3 regions of the Mesorhizobium sp. CA10 genome follow, and region 3 is predicted to be linked to each of the others. Evidence: predicted binding sites of a transcription regulator. Region 3 holds the regulator's gene; each other region holds the start of a gene.

Region 1 (5,055 bases), on a different contig from region 3:
GTGGCGGCCTCGGGCGGCTACATGATCGCGGTTGCCGGCGACGAGATCTTCGCCGACCCGTCCTCGATCGTCGGCTCGATCGGCGTGGTCTCGGCCTCGTTCGGCTTCCCGGAGCTGATGAAGAAGATCGGCGTCGAGCGGCGCGTCCACACCGCCGGCCAGAACAAGGCCGTGCTCGATCCGTTCAAGCCCGAGAAGGAGGAGGACGTCGAACGGCTGAAGGCGCTGCAGCTCGAAGTGCACGAAACGTTCATCGACCTCGTCAAGGAGCGGCGCGGCAGCAAGCTCAAGGACGACCCGGACCTGTTCACCGGCCTGTTCTGGACCGCCAAGCGCGGCCTCGAGCTCGGCCTTGTCGATGCGCTGGGCGATATGCGCAGCGTGCTCAAGACCCGTTTCGGCGAAAAGACGCAGCTCAAGCTGATCACCGCGCCGCGTGGTCTGTTCGGCCGTTTCGGCCTGTTCGGCTCGCGCGTTTCGGCGCCGGATATCGCGGCGGCCGCCGCCAGCGGCGTCCTCGATGCGGCGGAAGAGCGCGCGCTGTGGGCGCGCTTCGGGCTTTGAAAAAGCCATGAATGCGGCTAGCATGGCCGCTTGACCGAGCCTGTCCGGCCGGCCTTGCCGCGAGGACGCGGGAGGAGTTTTAGAGATGCCGCAGATCATTTTCTTCGCCGTTGTCGGCGCCGCCGCTTACTTTGGCTACCGCGCTTTCGTGCGCGAGGCCGAACGCGTGACGGCCAAGATCCGGCGTACCGAAAGACAGGCGGCGAACGGCACGACGGGCACGCTGGTCAAGGACCCCAAGACCGGCGAATATCGTCTCGCCAAGGACTGATCCCATCTCGCCAGCAGCCGACATCCTGGAGCCCGGCACAGAGGTCCGGACGTGGCTTGCGCCTGCCAAGATCAACCTGGCGCTGCATGTCATCGGACAGCGCGCCGACGGCTACCATCTCATCGACAGCCTTGCCGTCTTCACCCGCTTCGGCGACCGGCTCGAGATCGAGCGGGCCGAGCTCGATGAATTCTCGGTATCCGGCCGTTATGCCGCCGGGCTGCCGCTCGACGGCGACAATCTGGTGGTGAAGGTGCGCGATGCCTTGCGCCGGGAAGCCGGCATGCAACAGGGATCGCCGGTCGCCATCCGGCTGGAGAAGAACCTGCCCATCGCCTCCGGAGTCGGCGGCGGTTCGAGCGACGCGGCGGCCGCGCTTAATGGCCTGGCGCGGCTCTGGAAGCTCGATATCGACGACAATTCGCTGGCCCGGATCGGGCTTTCGCTCGGTGCCGACCTGCCGATGTGCCTCAAATCAAAGCCGCTGATCGCACGCGGTATCGGCGATGAAGTCTCGCCGCTATCCGCCTTTCCTGCGCTTGGCCTGGTGCTGGTCAATCCGGGCATCGCAGTCTCGACGCCGGACGTGTTCAAGGCGCTCTCCAGCCGCGATAACGAGGCGCTGCCGCCGCTGCCGAAGCGCCTTGATTTCCACACGATCCGCAACTGGCTGGAGACGACGCGCAACGATCTTGAGCCTGCCGCGCGTTCGATCGAACCTGCGATCGGCGAGGCGCTCAAGGCATTGAAAAAAGCCGACGCCGCCTTCGCGCGCATGTCCGGCTCGGGCGCCACATGCTTCGGCCTGTTCGAGACCGGCAATGTCGCAAAGCGCGCGGCGATCGAGATCCGCGCCCGCCACCCCGACTGGTTCGTTGCCGCGACGCGCAGCATGGAGGTGAGCGATGGCGAAGCTTGACGAAAGCCGGCCCTTCATTCCGGTGCGCATCGCCGTGCTTACCGTCTCCGACACGCGCGGCCTCGCCGACGACAAATCCGGACAGACGCTGGCCGACCGCATCGCGGAAGCCGGCCACAGCCTTGCCGCGCGCGATATCGTGACCGACGACCGCGACAAGATCCGCGACAAGGTGCTTGGCTGGTCGAAGGACGAAAACATCGATGTCGTGATCACCACCGGCGGCACCGGCTTCACCGGCCGCGACGTGACGCCGGAGGCGCTGGAGCCGATCTTCGAAAAGCGCATGGACGGCTTTTCGGAAGTCTTCCACCGCATCTCCTACGACAAGATCGGAACCTCGACGATCCAGAGCCGGGCAACAGGCGGCGTCGTCAACGCCACCTTCGTCTTCGTGCTGCCGGGCTCGCCCGGCGCCTGCAAGGACGCCTGGGATGGCATCATCAAGGCGCAGCTCGACTACCGGCACATGCCCTGCAACTTCGTCGAGATCATGCCGCGGCTGGACGAGCATCTCAGGCGCGGCGGCAAGCCCACCTCGTAAAGCTCAGTTAAGGCGCCCGGCCGGCACGGCGGGGCATCATTTCGGCGGCGCGATCCAGATTTCGGCGTTCAGCCTTCTGGTCGCCAGGCCGCGCGCCAGGGCTTCGGCGCTGCGCGCGCTCTTTGCCAGAGCCGAGGCCTGACGCTTGCTGATGACAAGCCCCTCGGCCAGTGCACGATTGCTCGAGAACACCCTGGCCAGGAAAGGCGCACGGTTGGCGCGGGCGCGTGAAAAGCGCGCCGGCATGGTCTGTTTCGCCGTGTGCGCCACGACTTCGTCGATCCAGCCCTCGGCGAGCCGCGCCCCTGGCTCGAGCAGGAGCAGCCAGTCGCCCTTGGCCTGGCCGATACCGGCGCCGATCCCGCCGGTCGCATAGTGGCAGCCGGCATGCTCGGCCACCCGGTGCGTCTGATCGGTCGAGCCTTGATCGCAGACGATCACGTCGCGCACGACGCCTTCGACCGCGCCGCCGACCAGCGAGGCGAGCGTACGGGCAAGCCCCTCTTCGTCGTTGCGGGTTTCGATAAGGACGCTGAGCATTTTAGCCGAATAGCGGAAAGTGCGGCGATGCGCCAGTTGTGCGCTTCAAGCGAAAAAGTTCTTGCTTTGTTCTCTTCGGCGAAATAGGAATAGTTTCATGAACAGAGCGATTCGACAGCCTGCCGACAGTCCCTGGGAGAGGGCGAAAATGGAACAGATCGTGCGCGCCGACATTGCCGCTTTCGGAGCAGGCCGAGCCGAGATGGCAAACGCGATGATCGAGCAGAGCGGCATGCGCGTGCGGCCCGATCGCAATCGCGGCCGCTCGGCCGGCATCAATCCGTCCGGCCGGTTCGAGCCGGTCAGCCGTCATGTCTTCGACGACGGCTGGAACTCGCTGGAGGAACTGCCGCCGTTCAAGACGGAAGTGCAGGTCGAAAAGCCGCGCACCATCATCACGCGCAACGAGTCGCCTGACATCTCCTTCGACCGTTCGATCAACCCCTATCGCGGCTGCGAGCATGGCTGCGTCTACTGCTTCGCCAGGCCGACGCATGCCTTCATGGGCCTGTCGCCGGGGCTCGATTTCGAATCAAAGCTGTTCGCCAAGCCGGATGCCGCGCGCATGCTGGACAGGGAATTGTCAAAACCGGGCTACCAGCCGCGCACGATCGCCATCGGCACCAACACCGATCCCTACCAGCCGATCGAGAAGCAATACCGCATCATGCGCGAGATCCTGGAAGTGCTGGAAGCGCGCGGCCATCCGGTCGGCATTGTCACCAAGTCGGCGTTGGTGACACGCGACATCGACATCCTGTCGCGCATGGCCGAGCGCGGCCTTGCCAAGGTGGCGCTGTCGGTGACGACGCTCGACCGCATGCTGGCGAGAACGATGGAGCCACGCGCCTCGACGCCGACGAAGCGGCTGGAGGCGATCAGGCAGCTTTCGGACGCCGGCATCCCGGCGTCGGTCATGGTGGCGCCGATTATTCCGGGGCTTACCGATCCGGAGATGGAGCGCATCCTCGATTCGGCTAGAGCCGCCGGCGCGCGGGAGGCCGGCTACGTCATCCTGCGCCTGCCGCTCGAAGTGGCGCCGATCTTCAAGGACTGGCTGTTGCGCCATTATCCCGACCGCTACCGGCATGTGATGTCGCTTATCCGCTCGATGCGCGACGGCAAGGATTACGATTCCGAATGGGGCAAGCGCATGAAGGGCGCCGGTCCCTATGCCTGGCAGATCGGCCGGCGCTTCGAGATCGCCGCCAAGCGGCTCGGCCTCAATGTCGAGCGGCGGCAGCTTCGCACCGACCAATTCGTCGCAGGCGCCAGTGCCGGCGAGCAGCTGATGCTGCTTTGACGCCAGCGCCGGCCATGACGGCCGGCGCTAAGCACTTCCAGGCAAAGCGATTTTCGGTCTGGAATTGCCATTTGTTTCGAAATCCCGTCCGGCCCCTGTCCCCCGGCTGTGAGACGGTGCCTTCCCGGTCCGACGCCCCATCCGACCCGGAAGGACTTGCGGAGAATCGGAGCCGATGCGAACCTCGCCGCACCATGGCTCGCGCGCGTTCCGATTCTCCGCTTCTCTTTGAAATGGTCGAGAAGCCCGACTTCTCGATCGAGACGAAAGCGATAGCAGACGGGCTGTGGCCGGTCGCCGGCATGGACGAGGCCGGCCGCGGTCCGCTCGCAGGTCCGGTGGTGGCCGCCGCGGTGGTGCTCAACCCCGCCAACATTCCCGAAGGGCTCGACGATTCCAAGCGACTCACCCATTTGCAGCGCGAGGCGCTGTTCCTCAAGATTCTCGGCTCGGCGCTCAGCATCTCGATGGCTTCGATCAGTGCCGAAGGCATCGACAACAGCAACATTTTGAAAGCCAGTCTCGAAGCGATGCGCCGCGCTGCCGCCGGCCTGTCCTTGCGGCCGAAGCTCGCCCTGGCCGACGGCCGCGACATACCGCCAGGTCTCGCCTGCGAAGGCCGCGCGCTCATCAAGGGCGACCAGCGCTCGCAGTCGATCGCCGCCGCCTCGATCATCGCCAAGGTGATGCGCGACCGCATGATGTGCGGCTGCGGCGGACATCACGAGCGTTACGGCTTCGAAGTGCATATGGGCTACGCGACGGTCCGGCACCGCACCGCGATCGAGGCGCATGGGCCGGTGGCACGGCTCCACCGGGCCTCGTTCGCGCCGTTCCGGTTGGGTGGGGTTGAGATGGCGGAAGAGGAAGAGAGCCTCGCCGGGCTGGAGTGATTAGCTGATCTCCCCCAATGT
Region 2 (5,055 bases), on a different contig from region 3:
CAAGCAGGGCTGGCTGCAGGCCGTGCAATCGAGCAAGGATCCCAGCGTCTATACGGTACTGTTCGAGGACAGCGCCGCGCTGCTCGGGCTGGCAGTCGCTTTCGCCGGCATCCTGTCGGCCCAGCTTCTGGAAATCCCCGAGCTCGACGGCCTCGGCTCGATCGGCATCGCCATCATCCTCGGCGCGACCGCCATCTTCCTGGCGCGCGAGAGCAAAGGGCTGCTGCTGGGCGAACCTGCCTCATCCGAAGTGCAGAAGAAGGTGCTGGCGATCGTCCAGGACGATCCGGCGGTGCAGCGCGCGAACGGAATCCTGAGCGTCCATATCGGGCCGGAGGAAATCGTCGCGGGCTTGAGCATCGAATTCGAGGATCATCTCAGCGCGCCCGATATCGAGGCCTGCGTCGAGCGCCTGGAAGCCAGGCTCAAGAAGGAAATGCCGCAAATATCGAGGCTCTTCGTCAAGCCGCAGGCAACTGGCACATGGGAGCGGCGGCGCAAGGCCATGGCCGAGGCCTCGGAGGAGGGATAGATTTTGACAGCGCGAACTTGTCAGGAGGAAGGCCTATGAAGATCGACGGCGGATGCCATTGCGGCGCGATCGCCTATGAGGCGGAGGTCGATCCGGAAAAGACCTCGATCTGCCACTGCACCGACTGCCAGCAGCTGACCGGCACAGCCTTTCGCGTGACCGTCGGCGCGCCGGAAGAGCATTACCGGATTACCAAGGGCACACCGAAAGTCTATATCAAGACCGGATCCAGCGGGGCCAAGCGCGCGCAGGGGTTTTGCGGCGAATGCGGATCGCATCTTTATGCGACGTCGGTTGGCGATGGACCGAAAATCTATGGCATTAGGGTGGGCACGGCGCGCCAGCGCGACCAACTGGTGCCGAGAAGACAAGTCTGGCACCGCTCGGCGTTGCATTGGCTGCCGGAGTTTGAAGGCATGGCGACCATCGAGGAGCAGTAGCACTGTCGGATCGGCCCGTTGACGGAAGCCTCGGCGATTGGCTGAATCTTTCGCGCCTTCGTCATCCTCGGGCATGACCCGAAGATCCATGCCGTGACCGATATGAGGGGCTCGGCGGAGCAAAATTCTTAGCCGTCTCAATGCGTTAGCCTCATGGCATGCAAGTGATCGGCGTTCCAGACAATCTCCAAGGGATGCGACCTCGCCAGCGAAGGAAGAATCGGTCGTTCCAACGTTGGCGTCGAGCGACTACTCGTCGCCCTCGACGACGCGCAGCCTGAGCTGACCCGTCTTGGAGTCTGCTACCCGCGAACCGCCTTCGGCCTTTGGCGCGGCACCTCGTGCGGCCTCGGTCTCGCCTTCCGCGAATTCCAGCGCCTCGATCTTCTGGCCGCGCTTGGTCACCTTCGACGTCGACACCAGGATGTCGTCGATGTCGCGCGCCGCCTGGCCGAAATGTGTCTGCAGCCGACGTACCCGCTCGTCGACCCGCGCCACATCCTCCATCAGGCGGATGACCTCGCCCTGGATCAGATGCGCCTGCTCGCGCATGCGGGCGTCCTTGAGGATCGCCTGGATCACCTGGATCGACAGCATCAGCAGCGAGGGCGAGACGATGACGACGCGGGCGCGATGCGCCTTCTGCACCACCGCCTCGAAATTCTCGTGGATCTCGGCAAACACCGATTCCGACGGCACGAACATGAAGGCGGTGTCCTGTGTCTCGCTCTGGATCAGGTATTTTTCGGCGATATCGCGGATATGCACCTCGATGTCGCGCCGGAAAGCCTGCGCCGCCGCCTTCTGCATGGCCTCGCCCTCGGCGGCGCGGATGGCGTTCCACGCCTCCAGCGGAAACTTGGCGTCGATGGCGAGAGACGGCGCGCCGTTGGGCATCCGCACCAGGCAATCGGGCCGGCTGCCGTTGGAGAGGCTGGCCTGGAACTCGTAGGCGCCGTGCGGCAGGCCGTCGGCGACGATCGCCTCCATCCGCGACTGGCCGAAGGCGCCGCGCGTCTGCTTGTTGGAGAGGATCGCCTGCAGCTGCACGACCTGGCCGGCCAAGGACTGGATGTTGCCTTGCGCGGTGTCGATCACCGCCAGCCGCTCCTGCAGCTTGGCCAGGCTCTCATGCGTCGACTTGGTCTGCTCGGCCATGGTCTGGCCGAGACGCCCGGTCATGGCGTCGAGCCGTTGTCCGAGCGACTGGGTGAGCTCGGCCTGCCGCGCCCCGAACACCTCGGCGATCGCCCCCATGCGCCCCTGCATCTCGGCCTGCGCTTGCATGATTTCGGCCATCCTCGCCTCAGCATCGCGGGCATGGTCGGCGGCTTCGGCGGCCGCCGCCGCGCGTGCCCCGGCCGCGCGCCACAAGGCGACGACGAGCGCCACGGACAGCGCAAGCAGAAGGATCGCGCCGAAAGCCAGCGCCTGGCCAAGCGTCACGGTCGTGGCGCCAAGCCGCGCGATGGGCTCGGAAAGGACGGAGGTCATGTCGTTCATTTGGGCAGCATAACCGATTCGGCCTCCTGGCACAGATCAAAACGTGAACAGGTCAAAGATGCCCCGGTTGACGCTTTTCAAGCGAGGTCTTAGGTGAGACGCCATGTCGATCAAGCCGCTCATCATCCTTCCCGATCCCGTCCTGCGCCAGGTTTCCAAGCCGGTCGAGCGCGTCGATGCCGATTTGCGCAAGCTCGCCGACGACATGCTGGAGACCATGTATGACGCGCCGGGCATCGGCCTCGCGGCGATCCAGGTCGGCGAGCCGCGGCGGCTGCTGGTCATAGACCTTGCCAAGGAAGGCGAGGAGCCTCAGCCGCATGTCTTCATCAATCCGGAAGTGCTGGAAAGTTCCGACCAGCGGTCCGTCTATGAGGAAGGCTGCCTGTCGATCCCCGACTATTACGCCGAGGTCGAGCGCCCGGCTTCGGTGCGGGTGAAGTATCTCGACCGCGACGGCAAGCTGCAGGAGATGCAGGCGGAAGGTCTGATGGCCACCTGCCTGCAGCACGAGATAGATCATCTCAACGGCGTTTTGTTCATCGACCACATCTCGAAGCTCAAGCGCGACATGGTGGTGCGGAAGTTCAAGAAGCTCGCCAAGGACAAGGCGCCGGGTAAGATGGTGGGATAGAGGGGCATGCCCCTTCGCGTCATCTTCATGGGCACGCCGGATTTTTCCGTGCCGACCTTGCGCGCCATCGCCGAGGCCGGCCACGAGATCGCGGCCGTCTACACCCAGCCGCCGCGCGCCGCCGGCCGGCGCGGGCTGGAGCTGACGCCCTCGCCGGTGCAGCGCGAGGCGGAGCGGCTGGCGCTCGACGTTCGGACGCCGACGTCGCTGAAAAGCGAGGCCGAGCAGCAGGCTTTTGCCGCCTTGCAGGCCGATGTCGCGGTGGTCGTCGCCTACGGCCTGCTGCTGCCGAAAGCCGTTCTGGACGCGCCAAGGCTGGGCTGCCTCAACGGCCATGCCTCGCTTTTGCCACGCTGGCGTGGTGCTGCTCCCATCCAGCGCGCCATCATGGCCGGCGATAGCGAGACCGGCATGATGGTCATGAAGATGGAAGAGGGTCTGGACACCGGGCCGGTGGCAATGGTTGAAAAAGTCGCCATCGCGCCCGACATGACAGCCGGCGAATTGCATGACCGACTGATGATTCAAGGCGCCTCGCTGATGGTTGAGGCGCTCGCGCAGTTGGGGATAAATTGTCTGACATTTACCCAACAGGCAACGGCAGGGGTGACCCACGCCCGAAAGATCGATAAATCGGAGACACGCGTAGACTGGACGCGGCCTTCTGGCGAAGTCCACAATCACATTCGCGGCCTCTCGCCCTTTCCGGGCGCGTGGTGCGAGGTCGACATTGGCGGCCGCATGGAGCGGCTGAAACTGCTTCGTTCGACGCTCTCGGATGGCGTCGGCGAGTCGGGAGGAATTCTCGATGACCGGCTGACGGTCGCCTGCGGGACAGGCGCGGTCAGGCTGGTCGAAGTTCAACGGGCGGGCGGAAAGCCTGCCACTGCGCAGGAGTTTTTGCGCGGAGCCAAGATCGAAAAAGGAACGAAACTCACATGAGCATGATGTCGATACGCGCGGCGACGCCGCGGGATCGCGAGGCGATCCGCCTCGTCGAAGAACATGCCTTTGGCCAGCAGGCGGAAGCCGGCCTGGTCGACGCGCTTGTCACCGGCGGCGATGCTGTCGTCGAGCTGGTTGCAGAGGAAGACGGGCAGATCGTCGGCCATATTCTTTTCTCGCGACTGTTCGTTCAGAACGGCACCAAGCAGTTCGCCGCCGTCGCGCTGGCGCCGCTGGCGGTCGAGCCGTCGTTCCACGGCACCGGCATCGGCGGCGCGCTGATCCGCGAGGCGCATGTCCGCCTCAAGGAAGCCGGCGAGATGCTGGCCGTGGTGCTGGGCGATCCGGCCTATTATGGCCGCTTCGGCTACAGCCATGCCCGTGCCGAGAAGTTCGAGAGCGAGTACCAGGGCGAGGCGCTGCAGGCGCTGGCCTGGGGCGACGCGCCCGAGACCGGCAGGCTGGTCTACGCTTCCGCCTTCACCGCGTTAGCCGCCTAGGCGAGCGGTAAGCGCCGCAGCATGCCGCGTTTTCGGCTCGATATCGAATATGACGGCAGCCAATTCGCCGGCTGGCAGCACCAGGCCGACCAGCCCTCGGTGCAGCAGGCGATCGAGCAGGCGATCGAGAAGTTCTGCGGCGAAGAGGTAAGAATACGTGCCGCCGGCCGCACTGATGCCGGCGTGCACGCCACCGCGCAGGTCGCCCATGTCGACCTGGCCAAAGCGTGGTCGGGCGACAAGGTGCGCGACGCCGTCAACGCGCATCTGCATGCGGCCGGCACGCGTGTCGCCATTCTGAAGGCTGCCGTCGTCGCCGACGGTTTCGACGCGCGGTTTTCCGCCACCGGCCGGCATTATCTTTATCGCATCCTCAACCGCCGGGCGCCGGCGGCGCTGGAAAAGGGCAAGGTCTGGTGGGTGCCGAAGCGGCTCGACGCCGAGGCCATGCATGAGGCGGCCAAGGTGCTGCTCGGAAAGCATGACTTCACCACCTTCCGC
Region 3 (5,055 bases):
GATGTCCCAGCAACGGTGCCTCCGCGATCAGGTCGTTTGTTCGGCATCGCCGATTCAAAGTCAGGTAACGGTCGCTTTGACGGCAAAGCGCGCGTCTTGCCAGATGCCAGTGCGCAGGATGTCCTGCAGCACCTCGACCGCATTCCAGACATCGCGGTAACCGACATAGAGCGGCGTGAAGCCGAAACGAATGGTGGATGGCGCGCGGAAATCGCCAATCACGCCGCGCTCGATCAAGGCGCGCATCACCTGGTAGCCATTTGGATGGGCGAACGATACCTGGCTGCCGCGTTCTGCGCCTGAGCGCGGGCTCTCCAGCTCAAGACCGAAGCCGCCGCATTTGGCTTCGACAAGCCGGATGAACAGGTCCGTCAGCGCGACGCTTTTTCCCCGCACGGCCCTGATGTCGACATCGTTCCACATATCCAGCGCGCCTTTCAGCGCGCGCATCGACAGCACCGGCTGCGTTCCGCACAGGAACCGCCGGATGCCCGTGCCCGCGGCGTAGCCCTGCTCGAACGCGAAAGGCCGGGCATGGCCCCACCAGCCGCTGAGCGGCTGGCGAATGTCGCGGTGGTGGCGGTTCGCGGCGTAGATGAAGGCTGGCGAGCCCGGCCCGCCATTGAGATACTTGTAGGTGCAGCCAATGGCGAAATCGGCATTAGAGCCGTCGAGATCCACCGGCAGCGCACCCGCCGTGTGGCAGAGGTCCCAGACGATCAGCGCGCCGGCTTCATGAGCCTTGCGGGTGAGCGCCGCCATGTCGCGCAGCCGGCCGGATTTGTAGTTGACGTGGTTGACCAGGATGACCGCGACGCGATCGTCGACCAGTTCCTCAATCGTCGGGGCATCGGCGCCTTCGAGCCGCAGCACCGTGCCGGGCCGCGTCGATGCGACGCCTTCCGCCATGTAGAGGTCGGTCGGAAAGCTGTCGCCCTCGGCAACGATCACCGAACGCTCGGGCCGCATTGTAAGTGCCGCATGCAGGACCTTGTAGATGTTGATCGAAGTCGTGTCGCAAACGACCGTCTGGCCGGGTTTCGCGCCGATCAGCCGTCCTAGCTGGTCACCCAGCTCGATGGGCATATCGAACCAGCCGGCGGTGTTCCAGGCGCGAATGAGATCCCGCGCCCATTCCTGCCTCGCGGCAGTCTCGATCTCGCTGAAGGCGTCGATCGAAGCAGCGCCCAGCGAATTGCCGTCGAGGTATATGACGTCTTCCGGCAAGACGAAGCGATCGCGCATGGCGCGCAGCGGATCCGCGGCATCCATCGCCTCGACTTCGGCGAGATCAGGAATTCCCCTCATTGTGCTGCCCCCTCCGTTTCGATCTGGCCAAGGGGGTTGTCTCACCACCCTCGGCGACAGGGCAAGAACCTTTGGTCCTATGTTAGCTGGTCCATAGACGGCGAAGACTGCGGATCGGAACTTCGCCAAGGTTGGCATTTTGGATTCGTTTCGTTCACGGTGCGGCGCGCTTACGGAACGAGCCGACGTGATCCCATCCGCCGCTTCGTGATCGTGTCGGCTCTTGTTTCAGCTTAACGAAGCTCCAAAATCGAGCGGAATCAATGCCGCTGTCCTACAAGGGCGGCCAAGGCATCACCGGATGCGACATTGTTTCGGCAGCGTTAACAAATTCACTAAACTTTAAACGGTTGCGGAACACAACTGGAACAGATAGTGTTTGTTCTGGGTTTGTTTTTCTGATTCTGGTTTCAGAACCCGTGGGGGCCGCCGATGCTGACGCGCAAACAACATGAACTCCTGATGTTCATCCATGAACGCCTGAAGGAGAGCGGGATTCCTCCATCATTCGATGAGATGAAGGAGGCGCTCGACCTTGCCTCCAAGTCCGGCATCCACCGGCTGATCACGGCGCTGGAAGAACGCGGCTTCATTCGCCGGCTGCCGAACCGGGCGCGCGCGCTGGAAGTGCTGCGCCTGCCCGACTCGATCGCGCCTGGCCTGAATGCCGCGAAGAAGTTTTCGCCGAGCATCATCCAAGGCGGCCAAGGCAATCTCAGTCGCCAGGTCAAGCCAACGACGCCATCGCGCACCCCGACGCCAAGCAATGACGACGAGGCCGCGGCGGCCGTATCCATTCCGGTGATGGGCCGCATCGCCGCCGGCGTGCCGATTGACGCCATCCAGCACCAGACGCATTCGATCTCGGTGCCGCCGGACATGATCATGGGCGGCGAGTATTACGCGTTGGAGGTCAAGGGCGACTCGATGATCGAGGCCGGCATCTTCGATGGCGACACCGTCATCATCCGCAATGCCAACACCGCAAGCCCGGGTGAGATCGTGGTGGCGCTGGTCGACGATGAGGAGGCGACGCTTAAGCGTTTCCGCCGCAAGGGTGCCTCGATCGCGCTCGAGGCCGCCAACCCAGCCTATGAGACCCGGATCTTCGGACCGGACCGGGTCAAGGTTCAAGGCAAGCTCGTGGGACTCATCCGCCGCTACTGAGCAGAACTGGCCGGCCTTCTTCGCCCGAACGACAGTCTATTGGGCCGGTGCGGCGGCTGGTTTTTCCGGCTGCTTATAGGGCGCCAGTCCCCTCGCCTCGCGCGTGTATTTTCGCTGCTCGTGCCAGGGTCGGTATGGTTCTACGACCGCGTGGCGGACGGTTGGCCGCGCGGTTGCCGATTGCGGATCGAAGAAAACGGCGGCGCTGCCGTCGCGCGCCAGCTGCCGCTTGGTGACGACGAGCACACGCGGATCGCGGCATGGGTTATAGGCCGTGGCGTCGTTGATGACGATGAGGTCGGCGAAACCGCAGGCCGGCCGGGCGGCGTCGCGGGTCTCGGCGAGCGCGACGATCGCGCCGGAAGGATGCCGGCCGATGCAGAGATCGCCGCTGCAATAGAAGGGCGAGCCGGGCGGCAGGTCGACGGGATCGGCAATGTCCAGCGTATCTTTGGCGAACCTTTCCGGCGGCACGATCTCCTCGGCTTTCAGCGCCCGTTTCCAGTTGTCGGTGGTGAACTCGTTGGAGCGTTCGCGATTGACGGCAAGCTCGCCGCCGCCGATCGGCATCGCCACCAGATGCGCATCCTCCGAGATAAGCACGTCCGGTGTGCGGACATGCGGAATGGCCAGCAGCGCAGCGAGCGCGAAAGGTACGGCGGCAAGCCTCAGCCAGGTGGTGGCCATCGTCGCGATGACCAGCGCGACCGTCGCCAGCAGCACCGACTGGATTGAGATCAGCCCCACGGCGTCGACCGGTGAGCGCTCGGAAATCCATGCCGAAATGGCGATCATCGCCGTCAGGCCTTTGCCCATGACAAAGAGGAACGGACCGTCGAAGCCGAAGGGCATGGCCAGCGCGCTCAGCACGGCGAACGGGATGACGATCAGTGAGACGATCGGCATGACCGCCAGATTGGCCAGCAGGCTGAGCGGCGACACCCGCTGGAAGTGCCAGATGGCAAACAACAATGTCGCGCTGCCCGCGATGAGCGACGTCACGGCGGCGCCACCCGCTCCAATCGCCAGTTTTCGCGATAGGAACCCGAGAAACGAACGCTTTGCCGGCGGCGCGGTCGTTTTGCCGGCGCGATAGTCGGCGAAGCCGGCATAGGCGCCGACCAGGGCGGCGGTGGCAGCGAAGGACATCTGGAAGCTCGGGCCGACCACTTCGTGCGGCGAGACCAGGATGACGGCGATGGCAGAGATCGCCAGGTTGCGCATGGTCAGCGCTGCGCGGTCGAAAAGCACGGCGACCAGCATCACGCCAAGCATGATGAAGCTTCGCTCGGCCGCCACCACGATGCCGGAGATCACGAGATAGGCGGCGATCGACGCCAGCGCGATGCCAGCGGCATATTTCTTCACCGGCCGGCGCGACGAGAAATCCGGAAACAGCGCGAAGGCGCCGCGTAGCAGGACCATGATCGTGCCGGCGACCAGCGCCATGTGCAGGCCGGAGATCGAAATGATGTGGTAGATGCCGGTCCGTCGCATCGACTCGTTGATGGCTTCCGGAATGCCGGCACGAACGCCGACGATCAGCGCCGCCGCGATCTCGCCCTCGGAACCGCCGATGCTGCTCCTGATGTGGTCGGCAATCCCCTCGCGAGCATTTTCTATGGCCGATGCCACGCGCGCGCCAAACGGCACTTCCGTTGCCGCAGTCGGGGTCGACGCGACAAGTTTCGGATCGCCCAGGAAAAAGCCGCTGGCGCCGATGCCGGCAAAATAGCTGTCGAACGAAAAGTCGTAGCTGTCCGGCCTGACCGGACCTGTCGGCGGCAGCAGCTTGGCATAGCCGGTCAGCATCGACCCGGCTGTCATGTCGGACGGGATCCTGCGCGCCGACAGCCTGATGCGGTCCGGCGCGTAGCGCAGCTTCGGACGCTCCGTGGATATCAGATCTATGGTGAGCCGGACACGGCCGTTGGCCATCGCCTCGGCAGTGACGAGGCGGCCCGTCAGCCGTGTCTGGATTTCGGAACCTAGCATCGGGGTCGCCATCCGCCAGGTCTCGACCTTGGCCGCGAGAAAGCCCAAGGCGCAGAAAAACGCCGCCATGAAGACAAGGTGCGTTCTGTGCCGGGAACGCGAGACCGCCGCGCAGACCGCCATCAGGGCGACCGCCGCGAGCGGCCTGTAGAGGTCCGGCTCGGCGCTCAGCGAGAAGTAACAGATCACGCCGGCTGCCAGGAACACCGGCACCAGCAGAAAGCCGACGCCACGGTCGAGCTCGGTGGCGGCGGCGACCGCAACGCTTCGGCGCAGAGCAGGAAGCGAAACGCGGCCAAGCTGTCTGCGGATCCGGCCGTCGTTGGCTGTCGGCGAGGCTGGCGGTAACGTGTCGCCGCCAGTCGGCAGAAGCCCGGTTGGCGGACGCGGCGCCGGAAGCGAAAGCGGCGTTCCCTCTTCGAGCACGGCATGAGCAAACATCAGGCGTTCGCTGACGCCTGCTGTCGTTCCCCCGCTCTCCTCCGCGCCCCGGCCACGTCCAGCCATCGGGTCTGCCCCTTGCGCCCCAGACCGCCTATGCTACATGAACGCCGGTCGCGTGGAAGTCTGCGCGAAACATGCATT

The links. Region 3 encodes LexA, which represses DNA repair genes until DNA is damaged. Its sites were predicted from a motif close to TGTTCNNNNTGTGTTCNG; they were not measured.
Region 1: LB535_RS13085 (PA0069 family radical SAM protein) is a predicted target of LexA. The motif match lies at 2,895-2,912, and genes of this name have one in related genera.
Region 2: LB535_RS23420 (DNA recombination protein RmuC) is a predicted target of LexA. The motif match lies at 2,508-2,525, and genes of this name have one in related genera.

What each region holds. Positions count from the first base shown of each region.
Region 1 covers NZ_JAIUHV010000005.1:146,152-151,206, forward strand. Annotated here, with positions in the region: gene LB535_RS13060 (S49 family peptidase) at 1-564, shown strand, start outside; gene LB535_RS13065 (NfeD family protein) at 650-835, shown strand; gene LB535_RS13070 (4-(cytidine 5'-diphospho)-2-C-methyl-D-erythritol kinase) at 861-1,754, shown strand; gene moaB (molybdenum cofactor biosynthesis protein B) at 1,741-2,298, shown strand; gene LB535_RS13080 (glycosyltransferase) at 2,335-2,838, opposite strand; gene LB535_RS13085 (PA0069 family radical SAM protein) at 2,987-4,141, shown strand; gene LB535_RS13090 (ribonuclease HII) at 4,336-5,034, shown strand.
Region 2 covers NZ_JAIUHV010000012.1:149,157-154,211, forward strand. Annotated here, with positions in the region: gene LB535_RS23410 (cation diffusion facilitator family transporter) at 1-532, shown strand, start outside; gene LB535_RS23415 (GFA family protein) at 568-972, shown strand; gene LB535_RS23420 (DNA recombination protein RmuC) at 1,222-2,475, opposite strand; gene def (peptide deformylase) at 2,579-3,109, shown strand; gene fmt (methionyl-tRNA formyltransferase) at 3,116-4,051, shown strand; gene LB535_RS23435 (GNAT family N-acetyltransferase) at 4,048-4,554, shown strand; gene truA (tRNA pseudouridine(38-40) synthase TruA) at 4,576-5,055, shown strand, end outside.
Region 3 covers NZ_JAIUHV010000003.1:611,025-616,079, reverse strand. Annotated here, with positions in the region: gene LB535_RS09990 (alpha/beta hydrolase) at 1-13, opposite strand, end outside; gene kynU (kynureninase) at 61-1,308, opposite strand; gene lexA (transcriptional repressor LexA) at 1,741-2,475, shown strand; gene LB535_RS09975 (ComEC/Rec2 family competence protein) at 2,512-4,977, opposite strand.